2 regions of the Cupriavidus sp. 05L310 genome follow, and region 2 is predicted to be linked to the other one. Evidence: predicted binding sites of a transcription regulator. Region 2 holds the regulator's gene; the other holds the start of a gene.

Region 1 (10,555 bases), on a different contig from region 2:
CCACCTGGCCAGCGCGATGAACGCCCATCCGGCAGTCCGGCACATCAAGATCGAGGACGGCAGCGGCAAGCGGCTGGGCCGCGCGTTCAGGGTCAGGCTATGGCCCACGCTGGTGTTTATGCGCGATGGCCTGGAGGTCGCGCGGCTGGTGCGGCCGGGTGATGCGGGGGCGATTGAAGAGGCGTTGACGCGAATCGACGGAGCGCCTTCATCCTGATGCGGTCAATGAAAACAAAAAAGCTCCCGAAGGAGCTTTTTTGTTCATGCGTCACGCCATGCCGCGTGCGACAACAACATGACAACGACGCTCAATCCCAGGACAACGCTCCACCCGTCTGATACTCGATCACACGCGTCTCGAAGAAGTTGCGTTCCTTCTTCAGGTCGATCATCTCGCTCATCCACGGGAACGGGTTTTCCTCGTTCGGGAACAACTGCTCCAGGCCGATCTGCTGGCAGCGGCGGTTGCAGATGAAGCGCAGGTAGCCCTTGAACATCGGCGCGTTCAGGCCCAGCACGCCGCGCGGCATGGTGTCCTCGGCGTAGCGGTATTCGAGGTCCACGGCCTTCCTGAATAGCGCGGTGATCTCTTCCTTGAACTCGGCGGTCCACAGGTGCGGGTTCTCGAGCTTGATCTGGTTGATCAGGTCGATGCCGAAATTGCAGTGCAGCGATTCGTCGCGCAGGATGTACTGGTACTGCTCGGCGGCGCCGGTCATCTTGTTCTGGCGGCCCATTGCCAGGATCTGCGTGAAGCCCACGTAGAAGAACAGGCCTTCCATGATGCAGGCGAACACGATCAGCGACTTGAGCAGCTTCTGGTCGTTTTCCGGCGTGCCGGTCTTGAAGGCCGGGTCGGTCAGCGTGTCGATGAACGGGATCAGGAACTCGTCCTTGTCTCGGATCGACTGCACTTCGTGGTACGCGTTGAAAATCTCGGCTTCATTGAGGCCGAGCGACTCCACGATGTACTGGTAGGCGTGCGTGTGGATCGCCTCCTCGAAGGCCTGGCGCAGCAGGTACTGGCGGCATTCCGGCGCGGTGATCTGGCGGTAGGTGCCCAGCACGATGTTGTTGGCGGCCAGCGAGTCGGCGGTGACGAAGAAGCCGAGGTTGCGCTTGATGATGCGGCGCTCGTCTTCGGTCAGGCCGTTCGGGTCCTTCCACAGCGCGATGTCGCGCGACATGTTGATTTCCTGCGGCATCCAGTGGTTGGCGCAGCCGGCCAGGTATTTTTCCCAGGCCCACTTGTACTTGAACGGCACCAGCTGGTTGACGTCGGTCGAGCCGTTGATGACGCGCTTGTCGGCGGCATTCACGCGGCGGTCCGTCGGCGCGTCGGACGCCGGCAGGTTGCCGAGGATACCCGTGCCGGCCGGCTGCGTGGCGGCCGGCGGCAGCACGCCGTGCTGGTCGACAGAGCGTGCGGCGGCAGGCGTGGCGGTGGGGTTCGGCGCGGGCTGCGGGGCAGCCTGCGGGGTGGCTTGAACGTCGTCGTCCCAGCTCAGCATGGTGTGGTTCTCCGTGGAATGCTTTGGTTTGCCGTGGCCCTCGCCGCGCAGCGGCGCGGCGAGGGGGCCGGCAGGTAATGACTTACTGGCAGGCTTCGCACTCGTCGAAGCCAGCGTCGCCCGGGCGCATCGTGCAGACCGCGCCCTCGGCTTCCGGCATGGCCGGTGCGGAGGCGGCGGCCTGGTCGATACCGGCGGCGCCGATGCCACCGTCGCTACCCGACGACACGGCATTCAGCGAGCCGCGCGACACCGTGGATTTCTCCACGTGGGTGGCTGCCATCGTGCGCAGGTAGTACGTAGTCTTCAGGCCGCGCAGCCAGGCCAGCTTGTAGGTGTCGTCCAGCTTCTTGCCCGAGGCGCCGGCCATGTAGATGTTCAGGGACTGAGCCTGGTCGATCCACTTCTGGCGGCGGCTGGCGGCTTCCACCAGCCAGCTCGGCTCGACTTCGAAGGCCGTTGCGTAGATATCGCGCAGGTCTTGCGGGATGCGGTCGATGCGGGCCAGCTTGCCGTCGAAATACTTCAGGTCGGCGACCATCACTTCGTCCCACAGGCCGCGCGCCTTCAGGTCGCGCACCAGGTAGTCGTTGACCACCGTGAACTCGCCCGACAGGTTGGACTTGACGTACAGGTTCTGGAAGGTCGGTTCGATGCAGGCCGACACGCCGATGATGTTCGAGATCGTTGCCGTCGGCGCGATCGCGATGCAGTTCGAGTTGCGCATGCCGTGCTGCTTGATGCGCGCACGCAGGCTGTCCCAGTCCATGGTCGAGGAGTGATCCACTTCCAGGTAGCCGCCGCGCTCTTCGGCCAGCAGCTTGAGCGAGTCCTGCGGCAGGATGCCGCGATCCCACAGCGAGCCTTCATAGGTGCTGTAGCGGCCGCGTTCCTCGGCCAGCTCGCTGGAGGCGCGGTAGGCGTAGTAGCACACCGCTTCCATCGAGGTGTCGGCGAACTGCACGGCGGCGTCGCTGGCGTACGGCAGGCGCAGCATGTGCAGGCAGTCCTGGAAGCCCATGATGCCCATGCCGACCGGACGGTGGCGCAGGTTGGAGTTGCGGGCCTTCTCCACGGCGTAGTAGTTGATGTCGATCACGTTGTCGAGCATGCGCATCGCGGTGCGGATGGTCTTCTCGAGCTTGGCGTGGTCGAGCACCTGGGTGCCGTCGGCCTGCTGCTTCAGGTGGGCAACCAGGTTCACCGAACCCAGGTTGCACACGGCGATTTCGCTGTCGTTGGTGTTGAGCGTGATTTCCGTGCACAGGTTGGAGCTGTGCACCACGCCCACGTGCTGCTGCGGGCTGCGGATGTTGCAAGGATCCTTGAAGGTGATCCAGGGATGGCCGGTCTCGAACAGCATGCCCAGCATCTTGCGCCACAGCTGCATGGCGGGAACCTTCTTGAACAGCTTCAGCTCGCCATTGGCGGCCTTGGCTTCATAGCCCAGGTAAGCGGTCTCGAAGGCCTTGCCGACCAGGTCGTGCAGGTCCGGGCAGGTGGCGGGCGAGAACAGGGTCCACTCGCCGCCTTCCATCACGCGCTTCATGAACAGGTCGGGAATCCAGTTCGCCGTGTTCATGTCGTGGGTGCGGCGGCGGTCGTCGCCGGTGTTCTTGCGCAGCTCGAGGAATTCCTCGATGTCCAGGTGCCAGGTTTCCAGGTAGGCGCAGACCGCGCCCTTGCGCTTGCCGCCCTGGTTGACCGCCACGGCGGTGTCGTTTACCACCTTCAGGAACGGCACCACGCCTTGCGACTTGCCGTTGGTGCCCTTGATGTGCGAGCCGAGGGCGCGCACATTGGTCCAGTCGTTGCCCAGGCCGCCGGCGAACTTCGACAGCAGCGCGTTTTCCTTCAGCGCTTCGTAGATGCCTTCCAGGTCGTCCGACACGGTGGTCAGGTAGCACGACGACAGCTGCGAGCGGCGGGTACCCGAGTTGAACAGGGTCGGCGTGGACGACATGAAGTCGAACGACGACAGCAGCTGGTAGAACTCGATGGCGCGTGCTTCGCGGTCCTTCTCGCCCAGTGCCAGGCCCATCGCCACGCGCATGAAGAATGCCTGCGGCATTTCGATGCGGGTTTCGTCGATGTGCAGGAAGTAGCGGTCGTACAGGGTCTGCAGGCCCAGGTAGTTGAACTGGAAGTCGCGCTGGGCGTCCAGTGCGGCGCCCAGGCGGGCCAGGTCATAGGTGGCCAGCTTTTCGTCCAGCAGCTCGGCTTCGATGCCGCGGGCGATGAACTTGGGGAAGTATTCGGCGTAGCGCGACACCATTTCGGTCTGGGTGACTTCGGCTCCCAGGATTTCCTTGCGGATGGTGTGCAGCAGGATACGCGCGGTGACCTGGCTGTAGGCCGGGTCCTTCTCGATCAGGGTACGCGCGGCCAGGATGGCGGAGTCGTAGACCTGGGTCATCGGCACGCCGTCGTACAGGTTCTTCAGCGTTTCCTTCAGGATCGGCTCGGCGCTCACGGCGTCGCCAAGGCCCGAGCAGGCATTGTCGATCAGGCCGTGCAGCGCGTTCAGGTCCAGCACGCGGGCCACGCCGCCATCGGTCACGTTGAACGTGACGCCGCCTTCCTGCACGCGGGCGACTGCCTGGGCATTGGCCTGGGCGCGCTCCTGGGTGCGCTTTTCACGGTACAGCACATAGGAGCGGGCCACTTCATGCTCGCCCGAGCGCATCAGCGCCAGTTCCACGTGATCCTGCACGTCCTCGATATGGAAGGTGCCGCCGTTGGGGCGGCTGCGCAGCAGGGCGCGGACCACGTTCTGGGTCACTTGCTCGACCACTTCGCGCACACGCGCCGAAGCGGCACCCTGCCCGCCGTTGACGGCGAGGAAGGCCTTCGTCACCGCCACCGAGATCTTGCTCGGCTCGAACGCCACAACGGCACCGTTGCGGCGGATGATCTTGTAATCCTGGTAGCTGCCAGCGCCGGCAGTAGCGGGGCTCGACTGCGCGTTCGCTGCTGCACCGGCGGCGGCGGCGCCGGTGGAAATGTCGTTCTGGGCTGTCTGCATGAGGAACTCCTGTTCTGACCCGTGTTTTATGAGTGACAAAGAGTCCCGGGCAAAATGCGCAAAAAGGCTCTGACACGCCGGCCGGTCTTACCCGGGAGGGCGCGCTGCTTTGCTGGATTCTGCTGGGACTCTTGTGATGCGCCGGCCCTTCGGCGGACCGCAGCCATTGCTGCGGCGGAAACTGCACACCTAGGCCGGCTCCCCGAAAGCACCACTAGATCTAGTGGTCGATGCGAAAAACTGGACTAAGTATAGTGAAATGGGGCGGATTCACCAGTCTTGACAAGCGCTTTTTTGGCGCGATTTCTGGTGCGGGCGCAGCATGCGGCGCTGCGCCAAACCCGCCAACCCAAGCGACTCAAGGGATCCCGCCCGACGGTGCGTTACCGCACTGTGACGCGAAATTTTTTTGATTGAGCTGGCCACTCCGATAGGCGCGGACTTTATCAGGGTTTTCCCCAGATTCACGCTATCCCCCAGGCCCCGCAATTGAGGCTTGCTTCAAGGCTGGTCTTTGCGGTAAGGCAACTGCCCCGGAGCCACGCCAGCAGCGGCGGCAAAGCCGGCCCAGTCGAAATGCGGGCCAGGATCGGTCTTGCGTCCGGGTGCGATATCGCTGTGCCCCGCCACCGCGCGCACCGGATAAGCGCCGAGCAGGGCACGCACCAGCGCGGAGGTGGTGTGGTATTGGGCCAACGCGAAAGGCTGGTCGTCGCTGCCTTCAATTTCGATGCCGATGGAAAAGTCATTGCAACGCGGCCGCCCGAAGAACTCGGATTGGCCGGCATGCCAGGCCCGGTCCAGGCAGGAAACGAACTGGACCAGTTCGCCCTCCCGCGTCACCAGGAAATGCGCCGAAACCCGCACCTGATGGATCGTCGCGAAGAAAGGATGGCGGGACGGGTCGAGGCGGTTCTGGAAGAAGGCCTCGATATCGCCGCTGCCGAACTGGCCCGGCGGCAGGCTGATATTGTGGATCACCACCAGGTCGACCGGCATGTGCGCGGGCCGGGCGTCGAAGTTGGGCGACGGAACGCGGCGCGCCGCGGGCACCCAGCCGGCCGGATCCGGGTGGAATCCAGGCCCGGGCGCGATCTTGCCGTTGTCGTGCTCAGGCATCGCGCTCTCCATCGGCGGCCAGCAGCCCACCCATCGGGCCGTCGCGCATCGCTTCGCTGGCGTCGGCACCGTCGGCCGCGTCGTCGCGGCCCTCGCGGATGCCAAGTTGCTGGATGCGGTAGCGCAATTGCCGGAAACTCAGGCCCAGCAGCGGCGCGGCGGCGGTGCGATTGAAACCGGTCTGCTGCAGCGCCTGCAGGATCAGGTCGCGCTCAAGCGCTTCCAGGCGGCCGGTCAGGTCGATCGGGAAGGTCGCGCGGCAAGCCGCTCCCTCCCCATCGCCCAGGCTTGGCGCCGCTGGCTGCGAAAGCGCAGCCGCGTGCGCGCCGGATCGGGATTCCGGCGGCGCTTCATGCTGGAGATCCGGCCTGAGACCGGACGGCGCTGCCGGCACAGCAGGCAGCGGCGGTGGCGCGCCGGCCCCTGGGTAGGCGACAGGCGCCGCCCAGGGCGCCGCGTCCGCCGAAGACACAGAGGCAGGCGGGCGCGGCAAGGCCGAATACCCCGTGCCCGCGTCCAGCGGGCCAAGGTCGTCCACCTCGATGGTTTCGCCTTCCGCGAAGGCGTAGGCCCGCTCCAGCAGGTTCTCCAGTTCGCGCACGTTGCCGGGGAACGAATAGTCGGACAGGCGTTGCAGCGCGGCCGCCGAAAGCCGCTTGGGATGGGGATCGCCGTAGCGCACCGCCAGGTGCTCCAGGATGGCGCCCGCCAGCACCGGGATATCTTCGTGCCGTTCGCGCAGCGTCGGCACGCGCAGCGCCAGCACGTTGAGCCGGTAGAACAGATCCTGGCGGAACTGGCCGGACGCGACCATCGCGGAGAGATCCTTGTGGCTGGCGCACAGCACCCGTACATCCACGCTCTCTTCGCGGCTCGCGCCGATCTTGCGCACGCGCCGCTCCTGCAGCACGCGCAGCAGCTTGACCTGCATCGCCAGCGGCAGATCGGCCACTTCGTCGAGCAGCAGCGTGCCGCCGTTGGCGGCCTGGAAGAAACCGCCGCGCTCGGCGTCGGCGCCCGTGAAGGCTCCCTTCACATGGCCGAAGAACTCCGATTCCATCAGGGTTTCGGGGATGGCGCCGCAATTGACCGCGATAAAGGGATGCGCGGCGCGCGCGCTCACCGCGTGAATGGCGCGCGCGGCGCGCTCCTTGCCGCTGCCGGACTCGCCGCTGATCACGATCGGCGCCATGCTGCGCGCCAGCCGGGACAGCGAGCGGCGCACCTCATGCATGGCCGGCGAATGGCCAGGCAGCAGGCTGGCCGCGCGGTCCGCGCTCTCCCGCACAACCGCGCCGGCACCCTCGGCGCCGTCACGCTGCTGGCGTCCCAGCGCATTGAGGATCAGGCTGCGCAACTGGTCCAGCGAGACCGGCTTGGCGATGTAGTCGAACGCGCCGGCCTTGAGCGCCTCCACGGCGTTGTCGGCGCTGCCATAGGCTGTGATCACGGCGACCGGCACCCGTTCCGGCGCACTCGAGAGCTGGCGCACGATATCGATGCCAAGCCCGTCGCCGAGCCGCATGTCGGTCAGCACCAGGCTATAGCGGCGCGCGGCTAGCTGCTGGCGCGCCTCCGCCAGCGAGCCAGCCAGCACCACGTCGTGGCCCATGCGGCGGATCGAGATATCGAGCAGTTCTCGCAGGTCGGCCTCGTCGTCGATGACGAGAATCGGATCGGGGCCTGGCGTCTTGAGGAGCATGGGTCTGCGTCTGGCGGTCTGGCGAAGTGGAATTGGTGCATTGGCGCGCGGCGGCCTGGCTGACGGCCTGGCGAACCGTTCGCGGCGGCAGCGCGGCTCAGCCGCCCGCGTTGTCCGGCGCGTCGATGCGCAGGGTCAGGACAAAGGCCTTGGCCGGCAGTGTATCGCGTGCCGCGGGCGCCAGCATGCCGGTCTGCGCCAGCAGCGCGTCAAGTGAAATCGTACCGTAGCGTACCTGGGCGTCGTTGGCGCCGCATAGCTCGCGCGCCATGAACAGGCCCAGGCCGGTGCCCTGGGCGTTGCTGGTAAAGAATGGCTCGAACAGCGTGCGCTGGTGCTCGCGCGACACCTCGACGCCATCGTTCCAGATGATCAGCTCGACGTGGTGCTGGTCCAGCGCGTGGGCCAGCAGCCGGATCGCGCCGGGCAGGCGGCTGCAATAGCGCCAGGCGTTGTCGAGCAGGTTGCCAAGGACCTGCTGCAGCTGCGACGGATCGAAGATGACCGGGCGCGCTACATCCACCGTGAGCCGCACCGCATTGGCGTTGATCTCCGCCGGCCGCGGCACGCGCCGCGCGCCGACCGGATCGTCGTTGACGGAGCGCGAGCGCATCTCCAGCCGCCAGCGGCTGATGATCTCGGGCAGGGCCTGGTTCAGGTCCACGGCAGAGCGCTCGGTGCGCGGGCGGCGCGACATCTGCAGCACGTCCGACACCACCTGGTCGAGCCGGCGCACATTGTCGTGGATGATGCGCAGCAGCCGGGCATCCACATCGCCTTCGGGCCGCCCCGCCTCGCCGGGACGCACGCCCCGGCGGCTGGTCTCGGCCAGCAGTTCGCTGGCCTGGCTGATGGCCGCCAGCGGATTGCGGATCTGGTGCGCCACGCTCGCCACCAGCCGCCCCATGGCGGCCAGTTTTTCCTGTTGCACCTGCTCGGCGATGCGTTCCCAGCTCTCGATGTGCACCAGCACCGTATCGCGCATCTCGCTGCGCAGCAGGGCCTCGTCCTCCGGGCGCCAGGCCATGGCCTCGCTCTGCGCGATGGCCAGGCGCAGCCGCGCCGCCGCCTCGGGCGACAGGTCGTTCCAGGTGCCGGTGTTCATGGCGCTCTGCGCCCCGAGCGAGACCGACAGCGAGGATGCAAAGGTCGAGCGCAGGCTGGCCAGCCCCGGCAGCAGGAAGCGCAGCCGCAGCCGCGTATGCAGGATGGGGCCCCGGCCCGAGGAGGGCCGCGAAGGCAGCGGCAGCAATTGCAGGATGCGCGGCGCGTCATCCTTGCTGCGCACCCAGTCGCGCAGCATCTCCATCAGCGGCTGCAGGCGGGGAATCTGGCGCAGGTCGAACAGCGCGTCGCGCCCGGTAGCCGGCGTGGACGTCTGCTTGCCCCGTTCGGCGGGCTGCACGCCCAACAGCACCACCGCGGCCGGGTTGGCCGCCACCACCACGCCGTTGGCGCGCAGCAGCATCACGCCATCCTGCATGTCGTTGACCATCAGCCGGTTGACCAGCTGCTGCAGGCGCAGCTCCTGCTCGCGCGCCAGCGCCAGCCGCTCCTGCGCAAGCTGGCGGTTGGCCAGCAGGTACATCAGCGAGGCCGCGATCATGAAGACCAGGCCATACAAACCCGAGCCCAGCAGGCCAGTGTCCGCCTGGCGCAGCAGCAGGGTCTGCGCGAAGGGGGCGCTCATCACCACCAGCGCCGAGACCGCCGCGGTGAATAGCGCGAACAACAGGCTGGTGAGCGCGCCGGCCTGCAGCGCCGGCAGCAGGAAGATCATGGCCAATCCCTCGCCGCGGTGGCCCTGCGCGAGAAAAATCAGGCCCAGCAGGACAAGGTCGGCCAGCACCTGGAAGCGCACCCGCAGATGAAAACCGCGGCGCCACCACAGCGTCGCGATCACCATCGCCAGCGCCACCCCGGCATACGGCACGGCCAGCGGCAGCGCGGCCAGGCCGTTGCCCAACCCCTGCGCGACCCGCTCGGTATCGCCGCGCTGCGCCGGCAGCCAGGCGTAACCCAGCAGCAGCACGGCCACCGCCAGCCGCGTCCAGCTGAAATAGCGCAGCAGGCGCCAGTGGAATTCGGGAGGCTCCAACTGGCGCCACAGTGCGGTGACGGCGCGCCAGGCATTCAGGCGGGACCAGAACGAGATGCTACCGTTCATGCGGCCGGGCTGTCCGGATCGCTGTCGGCAGGCAGGTGGGCGCGCCGGCAGTAGTGCAGGCCGCGATAGGCGATCGCTTCGCCCAGCGGCAGGTGCACGCCGCATTGCGCGCACTGCACCATGGGTTCCTGCGCGGGCTGGGTGCGGCCTTGCGACCCTTGCGCGGAACCATGCCGGGCGGCGCGATCCTCCCGCTGGCGCGCCTCGGCGCGCTGGCGAAGCCACCAGAAGAAGCCCAGCACCACGGCCAGGACCAGGAAGATGCGTGCCATGCCGGCCTCAGAGTCGGTGCAGGATGACTTCGATGACGAAGCGGCTGCCGACATAGGCCAGCAGCAAGATGCCGAAGGATGCGATCACCCAGCGCAGCGCGGTGCGCCCGCGCCAGCCATAAAAGGTACGTCCGGCCAGGATGCCGGCGAACATCGCCCACGACAGCAGCGCGAAGACGGTCTTGTGATCGAGCCGGAAGGCCCGTCCGAACAGTTGCTCGGAGAACAGCAGGCCCGACAGGATCGTCAGCGTCAGCAGCACGAAGCCGGCGCCGATCAGGCGGAACAGCAGTTTTTCGAGCGTCAGCAACGGCGGCAGCAGGTCCAGCCAGCGGCCTATCCATTGCGCCGGCTCGCTGGCCTGGCCGATCTGGGGCGAGCGGTTGAAACCGTGCAGGCGGCGTTCAGCCAGCAGCATCAGGAAAGCATGGAAGGCTGCCAGCGTGAACAGGCCGTAGGCCACGTTGGCGATGATGAAGTGCAGCTTGAACAACGGCCGCGCCGCATAGCCCAGGATCTGCGCACCGGGAAAGGCCAGCGGCATCAGGCTGGCCAGCATCGCCACCGGGATCACGATCAGGCCGAGACCGGCCAGCGAGAAGAAGAAGCTCTCGATCCAGTAGATGCCCACGCCCAGCCACAACATGGCCGACAGCGCGAAGGCAAAGCCGAACACCATGCGGTCGGCCGGGAAGATGGTTTCGTGCAGCAGCAGGCCGTGGCTGGCCACCGCGGCCAGCATCAGCACATGCCACCAGG
Region 2 (10,555 bases):
CTTGCCGCCCGAGCCGGCGCCGCTGCCCGCGCTGCTGCCGACGCCGCCGGCGCCACCGGCGGTACCCGAGCCACCGGCCAGGGCCTGCAGGCGTGCCAGTTCGCCATGGCGCTGGGCATTGGCGGCAGCGTCGCGCTTGGCCTTGGCGTCGGCATCCGCCTTGGCTTTCGCGTTGGCGGCGGCCTTGGCTTCCGCGTTTGCCTTGGCGGTGGCGGCGGCCTTGGCATCGGCATTCGCCTTCGCCTTGGCGTCCGCCTCGGCGCGCGCCCTGGCATCGGCCTCGGCACGGGCCTTGGCATCGGCGCGGGCCTTCGCTTCGGCTTCCTTGCGCTCGCGCTCAGCCTGTTCCTTGCGCTGTAGATCGTGCTGGATGGCGGCCTGCTTGCGCGCGTCGTCCTTGCGCTGGGCCTCCTTCTTCTGATCTTCCTTCTTCTGCTCCTCGCGGCGTTGTTCTTCGCGGCGCAGGTCTTCCTTATGCTGGGCTTCCTTGCGGGCCGCCTCCTGGCGCTCGGTTTCCTGGCGCGCGCGCAGGTCGGCCTGCTTGCGCGCCTCCTCGCGGGCGGCGGCTTCGGCCTGGCGGCGCTTTTGCTGCTGGAGGGCGATCTCGGCGTCCTCTTCGGCGCGCGACTTCACTGCCGGCGCGGGCGGCACGGGGCGCGCCTGCTCGACCGCCACAGGTGCGGGCAGCGGAGCGGGAAGCGGCGTCGGCGCGGGGGTTGCGGGGATCTCGTCCCAGAGTTCGGCTTCGGCGCCGACGGGCGTGCTGCTCTGCCAGTGCACGCCAAAATACAGCACGATGCCAAGCAGCAGGTGCATGAAAACCGCGAGCAGGAAGGAACGCAGGGTTCCCCGCTCCGGGGCCGGCTGGTAAGGATAGGCGGCGGTCTTCATGGCGGGCGGCGGTGCTTACTTGGGCTTGACCATCAGGCCGACGCGCTTCACGCCATCGGCCTTGAGCACCGACATCACGTCGAGCACGGCCTCGTACTTGACCGAGCGGTCGGCAGCGATCACCACCGGCTGGTCGGGATTCTCGTTCTGGCGCTGGTGCACGAAATCGATCAGGCCCTGCTTGTCGAGCTTGCGCTCGAAGGCATTGCCGGCGCCATCCTTGCCGCGCGCGGTGAGCGCGCCGTCTTCATGCACGGTAACGACGATGGGCGGCGCTTTCTGCTGCTGCGTGGCATTGGCCACGCTGGGCAGATCGACCACGGCGGGGTTCACGATCGGTGCGGCCACCATGAAAATGACGAGCAGCACCAGCATCACGTCGATGTAGGGCACGACATTGATGTCGGCGCTGGCCCGGCGGCGCGAGCCGCCGCGGCGCTGTATCGCTGCCATTGCAGGTATCTCCTTGACCGATGACGTTGGTGGTTTCGGCGCTTTAGCGGGTCTGCCGTTGCAGGATATTCAGGAATTCTTCCATGAAGCTCTCGAAACGGATGGCCAGGCGATCCACCTCGGTGGCGTAGCGGTTGTACGCGATCACGGCAGGAATCGCCGCGAACAGACCGATGGCGGTGGCGACCAGCGCCTCGGCAATGCCGGGCGCAACCGCGGCAAGCGTTGCTTGCTGCACGTTGGACAATCCGCGGAAGGCGTTCATGATGCCCCACACCGTGCCGAACAGGCCGATATAAGGACTGACAGAGCCCACCGAGGCCAGGAATGGAAGATGCGATTCCATCACATCCATCTCGCGCTGGTAGGCCGCGCGCATGGCACGCCGGGCTGCGTCGAGCAGCGCCCCGGCGTCATGGTTGCGTTCACGCGCCTTCAGGTACTCGCCCATGCCGGACTCGAAGATCCGTTCCAGCGCGCCCGTGCTGTGGCGATTGTTGGCCGCGCTCTGGTACAGCGCCTGCAGGTCGCCGCCAGCCCAGAAGTCGCGCTCGAAGCCCTCGGTCTGGGTGCGCGCCGAGCGCAGCGAGAAATGCTTGCGGAAGATATATGTCCACGAGAACAGGGACATCACCAGCAGCAGGGCCATGACGGCCTGCGCCAGCACACTGGCGTGCAGCACCAGCGAAATGATCGACAGGTCTTGCGTGACGGTCACGGGATTCATCGAGCGGTCTTGATGGTTGCTAGGACGGGAGCGGGAATGGGCGTCGGGCGAAATGTGGTGCGATCGACACATCCAACCCGGATGGCGCCGGTAGCCAGCAATTGCTCATCACGCCAGGCTTCCTGGGCGAATTGGACAGACGCTGGACCAACCCGTTCAATCCGGGTCCGGATCTCAAGCATGTCGTCCAGACGGGCGGGGGCATTGTAGTCCACCGCCGTGCTTCTGACGATGAAGACGACACCGGTCTCATCGGCCAGCGCTTGCTGTTCGACGCCAAGCGAGCGCAGCCACTCGGTCCGGGCGCGCTCGAAGAACTTCAGGTAATTGGCGTAGAACACCACGCCGCCCGCGTCGGTGTCTTCCCAGTACACCCGCAAGGCCCACACATTGTTGCTCATGGCCGCGATTGTAACGGACAGCCGGCCCGACCCGGTGTATACCCTCACCCGACATTACAACAATTACATTACCTGACAGACTAGCCGTTGACTTTCGGGCGGCGAGCCCTCTCCGCCTTCTTGCAGCGAGCCGGCGCCTCGCGTTAAACTGCCGCCAACCATTCCATCTTGCGCGACTGGCGAAGTCAGTGGGCACTACCACGAGGAAGCGCAAGTTTCTCTGGCGCGATGTATCAAGCGCCTGCCGCTCGCCTGGGCAGCGAATGGGAAGCAGGGTGCGCCCTGCGCCGGACTAGCCACGCTTTCCGGCGCTGGTCGCATGTGCCTTCCCCGCGCGCCCTACCCCGAAGCCGATTCGGATCTCCTTTTTTTCAGACGAGTTTTCGCCATGTTCGAACGCAGCCGCTATACGATCGACCAGATCGACCCCGAGCTTTTTGCCGCTATCCAGAAGGAAGACCAGCGCCAGGAAGAGCACATCGAGCTGATCGCCTCGGAAAACTACACCTCGCCGGCCGTGATGGCCGCCCAGGGTTCGCAACTGACCAACAAGTACGCTGAGGGCTATCCCGGCAAGCGCTACTACGGTGGCTGCGAGTATGTCGACGTCGTCGAGCAGCTCGCCATCGACCGCGTCAAGCAACTGTTCGGCGCCGAAGCAGCCAATGTGCAGCCCAACTCCGGCTCGCAGGCCAACCAGGGCGTGTTTTTCGCCACCCTGAAGCCGGGCGACACCATCATGGGCATGAGCCTGGCCGAAGGCGGCCACCTGACCCACGGCATGGCGCTCAACATGAGCGGCAAGTGGTTCAACGTGGTGAGCTACGGTCTGGACGCCAACGAAGACATCGACTACGTCGCGCTGGAAAAGCTGGCACAGGAAAAGAAGCCCAAGCTGATCATCGCCGGCGCCTCGGCCTTCGCCCTGCGCATCGACTTCGAACGCATCGCCAAGGTTGCCAAATCGATCGGCGCCCTGTTCATGGTCGACATGGCCCACTACGCCGGCCTGATCGCCGCCGGCGAGTACCCGAACCCGGTTCCGCACGCCGACTTTGTCACCACCACCACCCACAAGAGCCTGCGCGGCCCGCGCGGTGGCGTGATCCTGATGAAGGCCGAGCACGAGAAGGCCATCAACTCGGCCATCTTCCCCGGCATCCAGGGCGGCCCCCTGATGCACGTGATTGCCGGCAAGGCCGTGGCCTTCAAGGAAGCCCTGTCGCCCGAGTTCAAGACCTACCAGCAGCAAGTGGTCAAGAACGCCCGCGTCATGGCCGAAACCCTGACCGAGCGCGGCCTGCGCATCGTCTCGGGCCGCACCGAGAGCCACGTGATGCTGGTCGACCTGCGCGCCATGCAGATCACCGGCAAGGAAGCCGAAAAGGTCCTGGGCGAAGCGCACATCACCGTCAACAAGAACGCCATCCCCAACGACCCGGAAAAGCCCTTCGTCACCTCGGGTATCCGCCTGGGTTCGCCGGCCATGACCACCCGCGGCTTCAAGGAAGAAGAAGCCCGCGTGGTGGCCAACCTTGTCGCCGACGTGCTGGAGAATCCGCACGACCTGGCCAATATCGCCAGCGTGCGCGAGCAAGTGGCAGCCCTGACCAAGCGTTTCCCGGTCTACGGCTGATCCCCCTGCGCCACCCGCCCACGCGCGGGTGGCCGGCAGTCCGCCGCGGCGCGCCAGCGCTGCCGGCGGGCCTTGCCAACCCAGCCCAGCGCGACACAGAATGACAAGACGCTGCGCGCGCAGCACGCGCCCCGGTTCAAACTTCGAGGTGGTCAGGCATGAAATGCCCCTTTTGCGCTCATTCCAATACCCAGGTCCTGGACACGCGCATGTCCGAGGAAGGCGATACAGTCCGCCGTCGCCGCCGCTGCGAATCCTGCGACCGCCGCTTCACCACCTATGAGCGGATCGAGCTGTTCTTCCCCGCCATCGTCAAGAAAAACGGCTCCCGCGCGGACTACACCCGCGACAAGCTGAAGGACTCCATGCGCCTGGCGCTGCGCAAGCGCCCGGTCTCCGCTGAAGCCATCGACGCCTCCATCACCCGCATCGAAGAAAAGCTGCTCGCGCTCGGCGAGAAGGAAATCCCCAGCAGCCAGGTCGGGGAACTGGTCATGCGCGAACTGCGCCGGCTCGACAAAATCGCCTACATCCGCTTTGCCTCGGTGTACCGGAGCTTTGAAGACGTGTCGGAATTCCGCGACATGCTGGATGAGTTTTCAACGTCTACCCCACGAAAGCAGTAGAAAAAGTAACGGGAACGTTGTTTAATTCTTTCCAAACTGTGCCCTAGGCTTCATTCCTATATCTATACTTCCGCCTGGGTAGTAGTGACAAAACAATAGAACGAAGCCAAAAGAACGTAGTCTTTTCGGACGAGGGTCAGAATGGGTCAGTCAAGCTGTCGGGGGACGGCCGGCTTTGCCATGCTCGAAGCATTGGTGGCAATGGTCGTATTGGCGATTGGCGTGCTCGGGGTCGCCAGCCTGCTCCTCAATTCCTCGCGTTTTTCCCAGCAAGCCTCCTACGATACCGTTGCCATGCAGCTGGCCACCGAAATGGCCGAGCGCATGCGTGCGAACACTGCCGTCTCCGGCGTGGGCGCGGCCGCCGAGGCCCTCGCGCCCAACCTGTATTTCATCGACACCCAGACCAGCCAGCTGCCCGCGCTGACGCGTAATCCCTATACGACGGCCTGCGCCAGTACGCTGCTCTCCTGCGCGCAGGACACAGCCCGCTTCGATGTGATCGAGTGGTGGAACCGGGTAGCCGCCGCCCTGCCCGGCGGCCGGGCGGTGATCTGCCGCGATACCGTTGCCTATAACCAGACGTCCGGCTTTTCCTGGGGCTGCACGGCCGCTGCAAGCGGCCGTGTCGACGATGCGCCGATCGTCATCAAGGTCGGGTGGATATCGCGCCTGAGCAGCAAGACGCTGGGCACCGGCGCCGATCTCGCCGACATGAACACGCGGCCGCAGATCGTCATCGTCGCCACGCCCGGCACGGTGAACTGATGCGTACGCTCCGCAAGCCGTACCGGCATGCCCAGTCGGGCATGTCGCTGGTCGAACTGATGGTCGCGATGGTCCTCGGCCTGTTGCTGACACTGGCAGCGACCGCCGTTTATTTGGGCAGCCGCACCAACTACAGCACCATCGACGACACCACCGCGCTCGACGAGAAGGGCCGTTTTGCCCTGGACACCATCGTCCGCATCGTGCGGCAGTCCGCATGGACCAACTACGCCGGCAACAGCGCGCCGGCAACAAACCCGGCCAGCGGGCCCATCGCCCAGGCGCCTGGCGGCATCATGCCGACCACCGTCGCGTTGTCACCCACGATCAGCGGCGTCGACAACTGCGCCAGCCCGGGCCAGGACGCGAGCCTCAACCTGTCGTGCCTGCCGGGCACCACCAACCCCGTGAACAAGAGCGACGTGCTGCAGGTGCGCTTTTTCGGTTCGGGCACGCCGTCGGATCGCACCGTGCCCGACAACAGCATGATCGATTGCTCCGGCAATGGCGTCGCGGAACCACAAGCATGGGAGGACGCGGACCTTGCGCGCGGCTTTGCGCGCTTCTTCGTGGCGCCAGACCCCAACGACCCGAGCGGCAACCCGCAACTGATGTGCGGCTATCGCGCTCGCGATGCATCCAACAAGGAAATCTCGAACACCGCGATCACCTCCGTGCCAATCATCTCCGGTGTTGAGGTGTTCCAGGTGCTGTACGGGGTCGACACCAACAATGACTACATCCCGGACCGCTACCTGCCGGCCACGGATGTGCTGGCTCTGGCCACCAAATGGCAAACCGTCGTGTCGCTGAAAATTGCCCTGATACTGGCCGGCGACACCGCGACCAGCCCGGTGCCGGAGGGCCCCACTTTCCAGCTCTTCGGCACGCTCTATGGCGGCGACAGCACCGTCAACGACGCGACCTACAAGCCGACCACGCAGCTACAGCGCTTGCGCCGCCAATACTCGGTCACCGTCCAACTGCGCAACGTCGCAACGTGCCGCACTTGCTCCCCATCATGAGCGCCCCTCTCAAGCCAGCCGCCCAGCGCGGCATTGCCCTGATCACCGGCCTGGTCATGCTCCTGATGATCAGCATCATGGCCGTGGCCGGCGCGCGCCTGGCGATCAACAGCAAACGCATGGCATCCAATCAGCGCGACCGCGACCTTGCAGTGCAAGCGGCCGAAATGGCGCTACAGGATGCCGAGATGGACATCCAGGGTGTCGTTGCCGTCAACAGCCGCTCCGCCCTGTTCTCTGGCAGCAATCCGAACCTGCTGCCCTTCGTCTCCGGCTGCAACACGGGGAGCACGCCTGGCGCAGCCTTCCAGGGCCTGTGCGCGGCCGTCGACAGCGGCACCCCGAACTGGGAAGCCGTGGACTTTGCGCAGACCGGGGCGAATGCCCGCGCGGTGGCCTACGGCACCTTCACCGGACGCCAGTTCCCGACCGCGCCCACGGGCCTGCTGCCCGCCGCCCTGCCCCGCTACATCATCGAGCCGATCCAGGACACATCGCCCGGTGCTTCCGGGAGCCCCGACGCTCCGGTCGTCTACATCTTTCGCGTCACCGCGATGGGCTTCGGTGCCAACACCGCCACCCGCGCCATGCTGCAGTCGTACTACCGGAAGGCCGAATGACTGACCTCGCTCCTGACCTACGCGGAGATTCTCTGATGACACGCTTATGCCGGATCGCGCTGGCCCTCGTTGTCGCCGGTGCAAGCTTGCTTCCCGTGCCAACGCGGGCGGCCACCGCCTTGACACCGTCCACGGTGGACATTGCGCAGTCGCCGCTCTACGGACGCAACCAGAATGTCAACCCGAACCTGCTGCTGTCGCTGTCGGTGGAGTTCCCGACGGTGGGCGCGGCGTACCGGACCGGCACCTACACCCGCAGCACGGAATATGTCGGCTATTTCAACCCGGCCAAGTGCTACAACTATTCATCCAGCGGGTACTTCGAGATCGCTGGCAATGCCAGCGCCAATCACGAATGCTCGGGCCAGTACAGCGGCAACTTCATGAATTGGGCCACGGCCTCCGCCATCGACATGCTGCGCTTCGCGCTCACCGGTGGCGACCGGGTGGTGGATACCCCCACGGACACCGTGCTTCAGCGCGCCGTGCTGCAGGATGATTTTTTCAACAGCGGTTCCTACTTTCCCGCCAAGACGCTGACCAAGTCCAGTTCCAGCGTACCTTCCGCGGTGACGCCGTTCACCACCGATACGCTTTACATCACGTCGTGCAGCAACAAGGTGTTCTTCGGCACCAAGACCGGCAGCGGCGCTTCGTGCGGCAGCCCGGGCAGCTATGCCAACCTCGGCACCATGTATGCCCGCGTCAAGGTGTGCGATGCGAGCGAAGGCAGTTCCCGCACCGACCTCTGCAAGCTCTACGGCACCAACTACAAGCCAGTCGGCGAAATGCAGAAAAACGCCGACCGCGTGCGCTTCGGCGCCTTCGGCTACCTGAACGACAGTTCGGCCACGCGGTACGGCGGCGTGCTGCGGGCCCCGATGAAGTATGTCGGCCCCAAGATGATCGACGGCAACTTCAGCCAGGTCAGCAATCCGAAGACCGAGTGGGATCCCAGCACGGGCGTCTTCGCTGGCAACCCGGAAAATGCCGGCGAAGGCATCAGCGGCGTGGTCAACTACCTGAACCAGTTCGGCCGCTCGGGCAAGTACAAGGGCCTGGACCCGGTCAGCGAGCTGTACTACGAGAGCATCCGCTACCTGCAAGGCAAGCAGCCCACACCGGAAGCGATCACTGACCTCCAGACCGCCTACAAAGACGGCTACCCGGTCTATACCAGCTGGTCTGATCCGGTCGTCGCGAAGTGCCAGCGCAACTACGTGCTGAGTATCGCCGACATCAATACGCACTGGGATCGCTACGTTCCCGGCAATACCCGCACGACCTATATATCGGGCGGCAAGGCGGTAACCGCAAACGACCCCGTGCGCGCGATCGAGGCCGACGGCTTCGACGTCATGGCCTGGACCAGGAAGGTCGCGGACATGGAGAGCACGACAACCTACGGCAATAGCAAGCCCAACTCCTCGCTGGCCAATATGAGTACGGCCGACACGGGCTCCAGCGGCCACGGGACGTACTACATGGCGGGTGTTGCCTACTGGGCGCACACCTACGGCTTCCGGGCGGATATGCCGTCGTTGCGCGTGACCACCTACACCATCGACGTCAACGAGAACGGCGATGGGACCGTCGGCACCGCGCAGCGCCAGAGCCAGTTGTACCTGGCGGCAAAATACGGCGGTTTCAACGATGTCAACGGCGACGGCAGCCCCTTCACCACGTCGGGCGCCAACAATACCGTCGCTAAAAACGACAGCGAATGGGAAGCGACCCCGACCGGATCCAATGTGCCTGCGACGTGGTTCCTGGCGGGTCAGCCGACCGCCATGATCAAGGCGATCCGCGATATCTTCTCCAAGATCGTCAGCTATGGCGGCACCATCTCCGGCGTCGCGCTCACCTCGTCACGCGTTTCCAGCGGCACCTTTATCTTCGCGCCGGGTTTTGACCAGAACTGGACGGGCAAGCTCTCCGCCTTCGCGCTGAGCAATGACAACGGCATCCAGATCGCAAGCAAGGAAAGCTGGGAAGCCGGCGCCTTGCTCACCGCGCGCAGCGGCGGCGCCGGCACACGCAACATTCTCACGTGGGTGCCCGCCAGCAGCGGCGCGGGTGCTGGCAGCGGCGCGCCATTCGACTGGTCATCCATCAACAGCGCGCAGAAGCTCTCTCTAAAGCTCAATGCCAACGAAAGCGACAGCGCCGGAACCGCGCGCCTGAACTACTTGCGAGGCGACCGCAGCAATGAGGAATCAACCGGTGGCACCGGCAGCCTGCGCGCGCGCAACTCCATCCTGGGCGACATCATCAACTCCGGCCCGGCCTACGTTGCGGCCCCCTCCACGGCGATCAACGAGTCCGACTACGGTGCCTTCTACAAGCTGTACCAGAATCGCACCCCGGTGGTCTACATCGGTGCGAACGATGGCATGTTGCATGGATTCAACGCACTGACCGGGGCTGAACTCTTTGCCTATGTACCCAATGCCGTGATGGGGAACCTGATCCAGCTGACGTCGTCCAGCTACGTCCATCGGCCCTATGTGGACGCCACGCCCGTGGTAGCGGAAGCCCGGATCGGCGGCAACTGGAAAACGGTGCTGGCATCCGGACTCGGCGGTGGCGCGCAGGGGCTGTTCGCACTCGACGTGACCGACCCGTCAAACGTGGGAGCCGGCAATGTGCTGTGGGAGTTCACCGACAAGGACGATGCCGACATGGGCAACATCATGTCGACGCCGCAACTCGCCAAGCTCTATGTCGGCGTGGACGCGAACAAGGTCCCGCAATACCAGTGGTTCGTGATCACCGGCAACGGCATCAACAACAACCTGAACGACGGATCGAGCAATGCGGCAGCGCCTTCCGCCCTGTTCATCCTGTCACTCGACAAGGCACCGGGCACACCGTGGCGGTTGAATTCGAACTACTGGAAGATTTCGATGGCGGCGGACAGCAACAGCACCGTCGCCAACGGACTGGGCTCACCGTCCCTGGTGACCCTGGCCTCGCGCCAGACCGTGGCCGCCTATGCCGGCGACCTGCAAGGGCGGCTGTGGAAATTCGTGCTTGGCGGCGGCCCTTCCACCTGGAACGCCAGTGGGGCGCTGCCCTACTACGGCGGGGGCAACCTGGGCCAGCCGCTGTTCCGGGCCCGCGATGCGAGCGGAAATCCGCAGGCCATCACGATCCAGCCGCAGTGGGTCTATGCCCCGGGCGGCTATATGGTGGTCTTCGGCACGGGCAAGTATTACGAATCGGCCGACACCGGCACAGGCTCCTCGCAGCCCCAGAACTCGATGTACGGGGTCTACGACAGCGGCGGCGCCCAGGCTGTGAGCGGGCGCTCCGTGCTCAACCGGGTCACGCTGAAGGCCAACTCGAATGGCGGCTACGACTTCAGCAGCAGTGCCTACAGCCTCGGTTTCCCCACCAAGGACAAAC

Evidence for each region. The regulator NrdR, encoded in region 2, represses ribonucleotide reductase genes. The targets are predictions, from matches to a motif close to CACNANATNTNGTG.
Region 1: a site for NrdR is predicted at 4,749-4,762, ahead of AC1DS6_RS13320 (ribonucleoside-diphosphate reductase subunit alpha). Genes of this name have one in related genera too.

The regions. Positions count from the first base shown of each region.
Region 1 is NZ_JBFTOX010000015.1:76,907-87,461, reverse strand. Features, by position in the region: gene AC1DS6_RS13330 (thioredoxin family protein) at 1-217, shown strand, start outside; gene AC1DS6_RS13325 (ribonucleotide-diphosphate reductase subunit beta) at 309-1,511, opposite strand; gene AC1DS6_RS13320 (ribonucleoside-diphosphate reductase subunit alpha) at 1,594-4,536, opposite strand; gene ampD (1,6-anhydro-N-acetylmuramyl-L-alanine amidase AmpD) at 5,038-5,655, opposite strand; gene AC1DS6_RS13310 (sigma-54-dependent transcriptional regulator) at 5,648-7,357, opposite strand; gene AC1DS6_RS13305 (sensor histidine kinase) at 7,455-9,524, opposite strand; gene AC1DS6_RS13300 (PP0621 family protein) at 9,521-9,796, opposite strand; gene AC1DS6_RS13295 (cytochrome C assembly family protein) at 9,804-10,555, opposite strand, start outside.
Region 2 is NZ_JBFTOX010000007.1:183,268-193,822, forward strand. Features, by position in the region: gene tolA (cell envelope integrity protein TolA) at 1-891, opposite strand, end outside; gene tolR (protein TolR) at 907-1,344, opposite strand; gene tolQ (protein TolQ) at 1,388-2,071, opposite strand; gene ybgC (tol-pal system-associated acyl-CoA thioesterase) at 2,068-2,472, opposite strand; ZMP/ZTP riboswitch at 2,635-2,737, shown strand; gene glyA (serine hydroxymethyltransferase) at 2,861-4,108, shown strand; gene nrdR (transcriptional regulator NrdR) at 4,267-4,734, shown strand; gene pilV (type IV pilus modification protein PilV) at 4,915-5,502, shown strand; gene AC1DS6_RS06920 (PilW family protein) at 5,502-6,527, shown strand; gene AC1DS6_RS06925 (pilus assembly PilX family protein) at 6,524-7,147, shown strand; gene AC1DS6_RS06930 (pilus assembly protein) at 7,183-10,555, shown strand, end outside.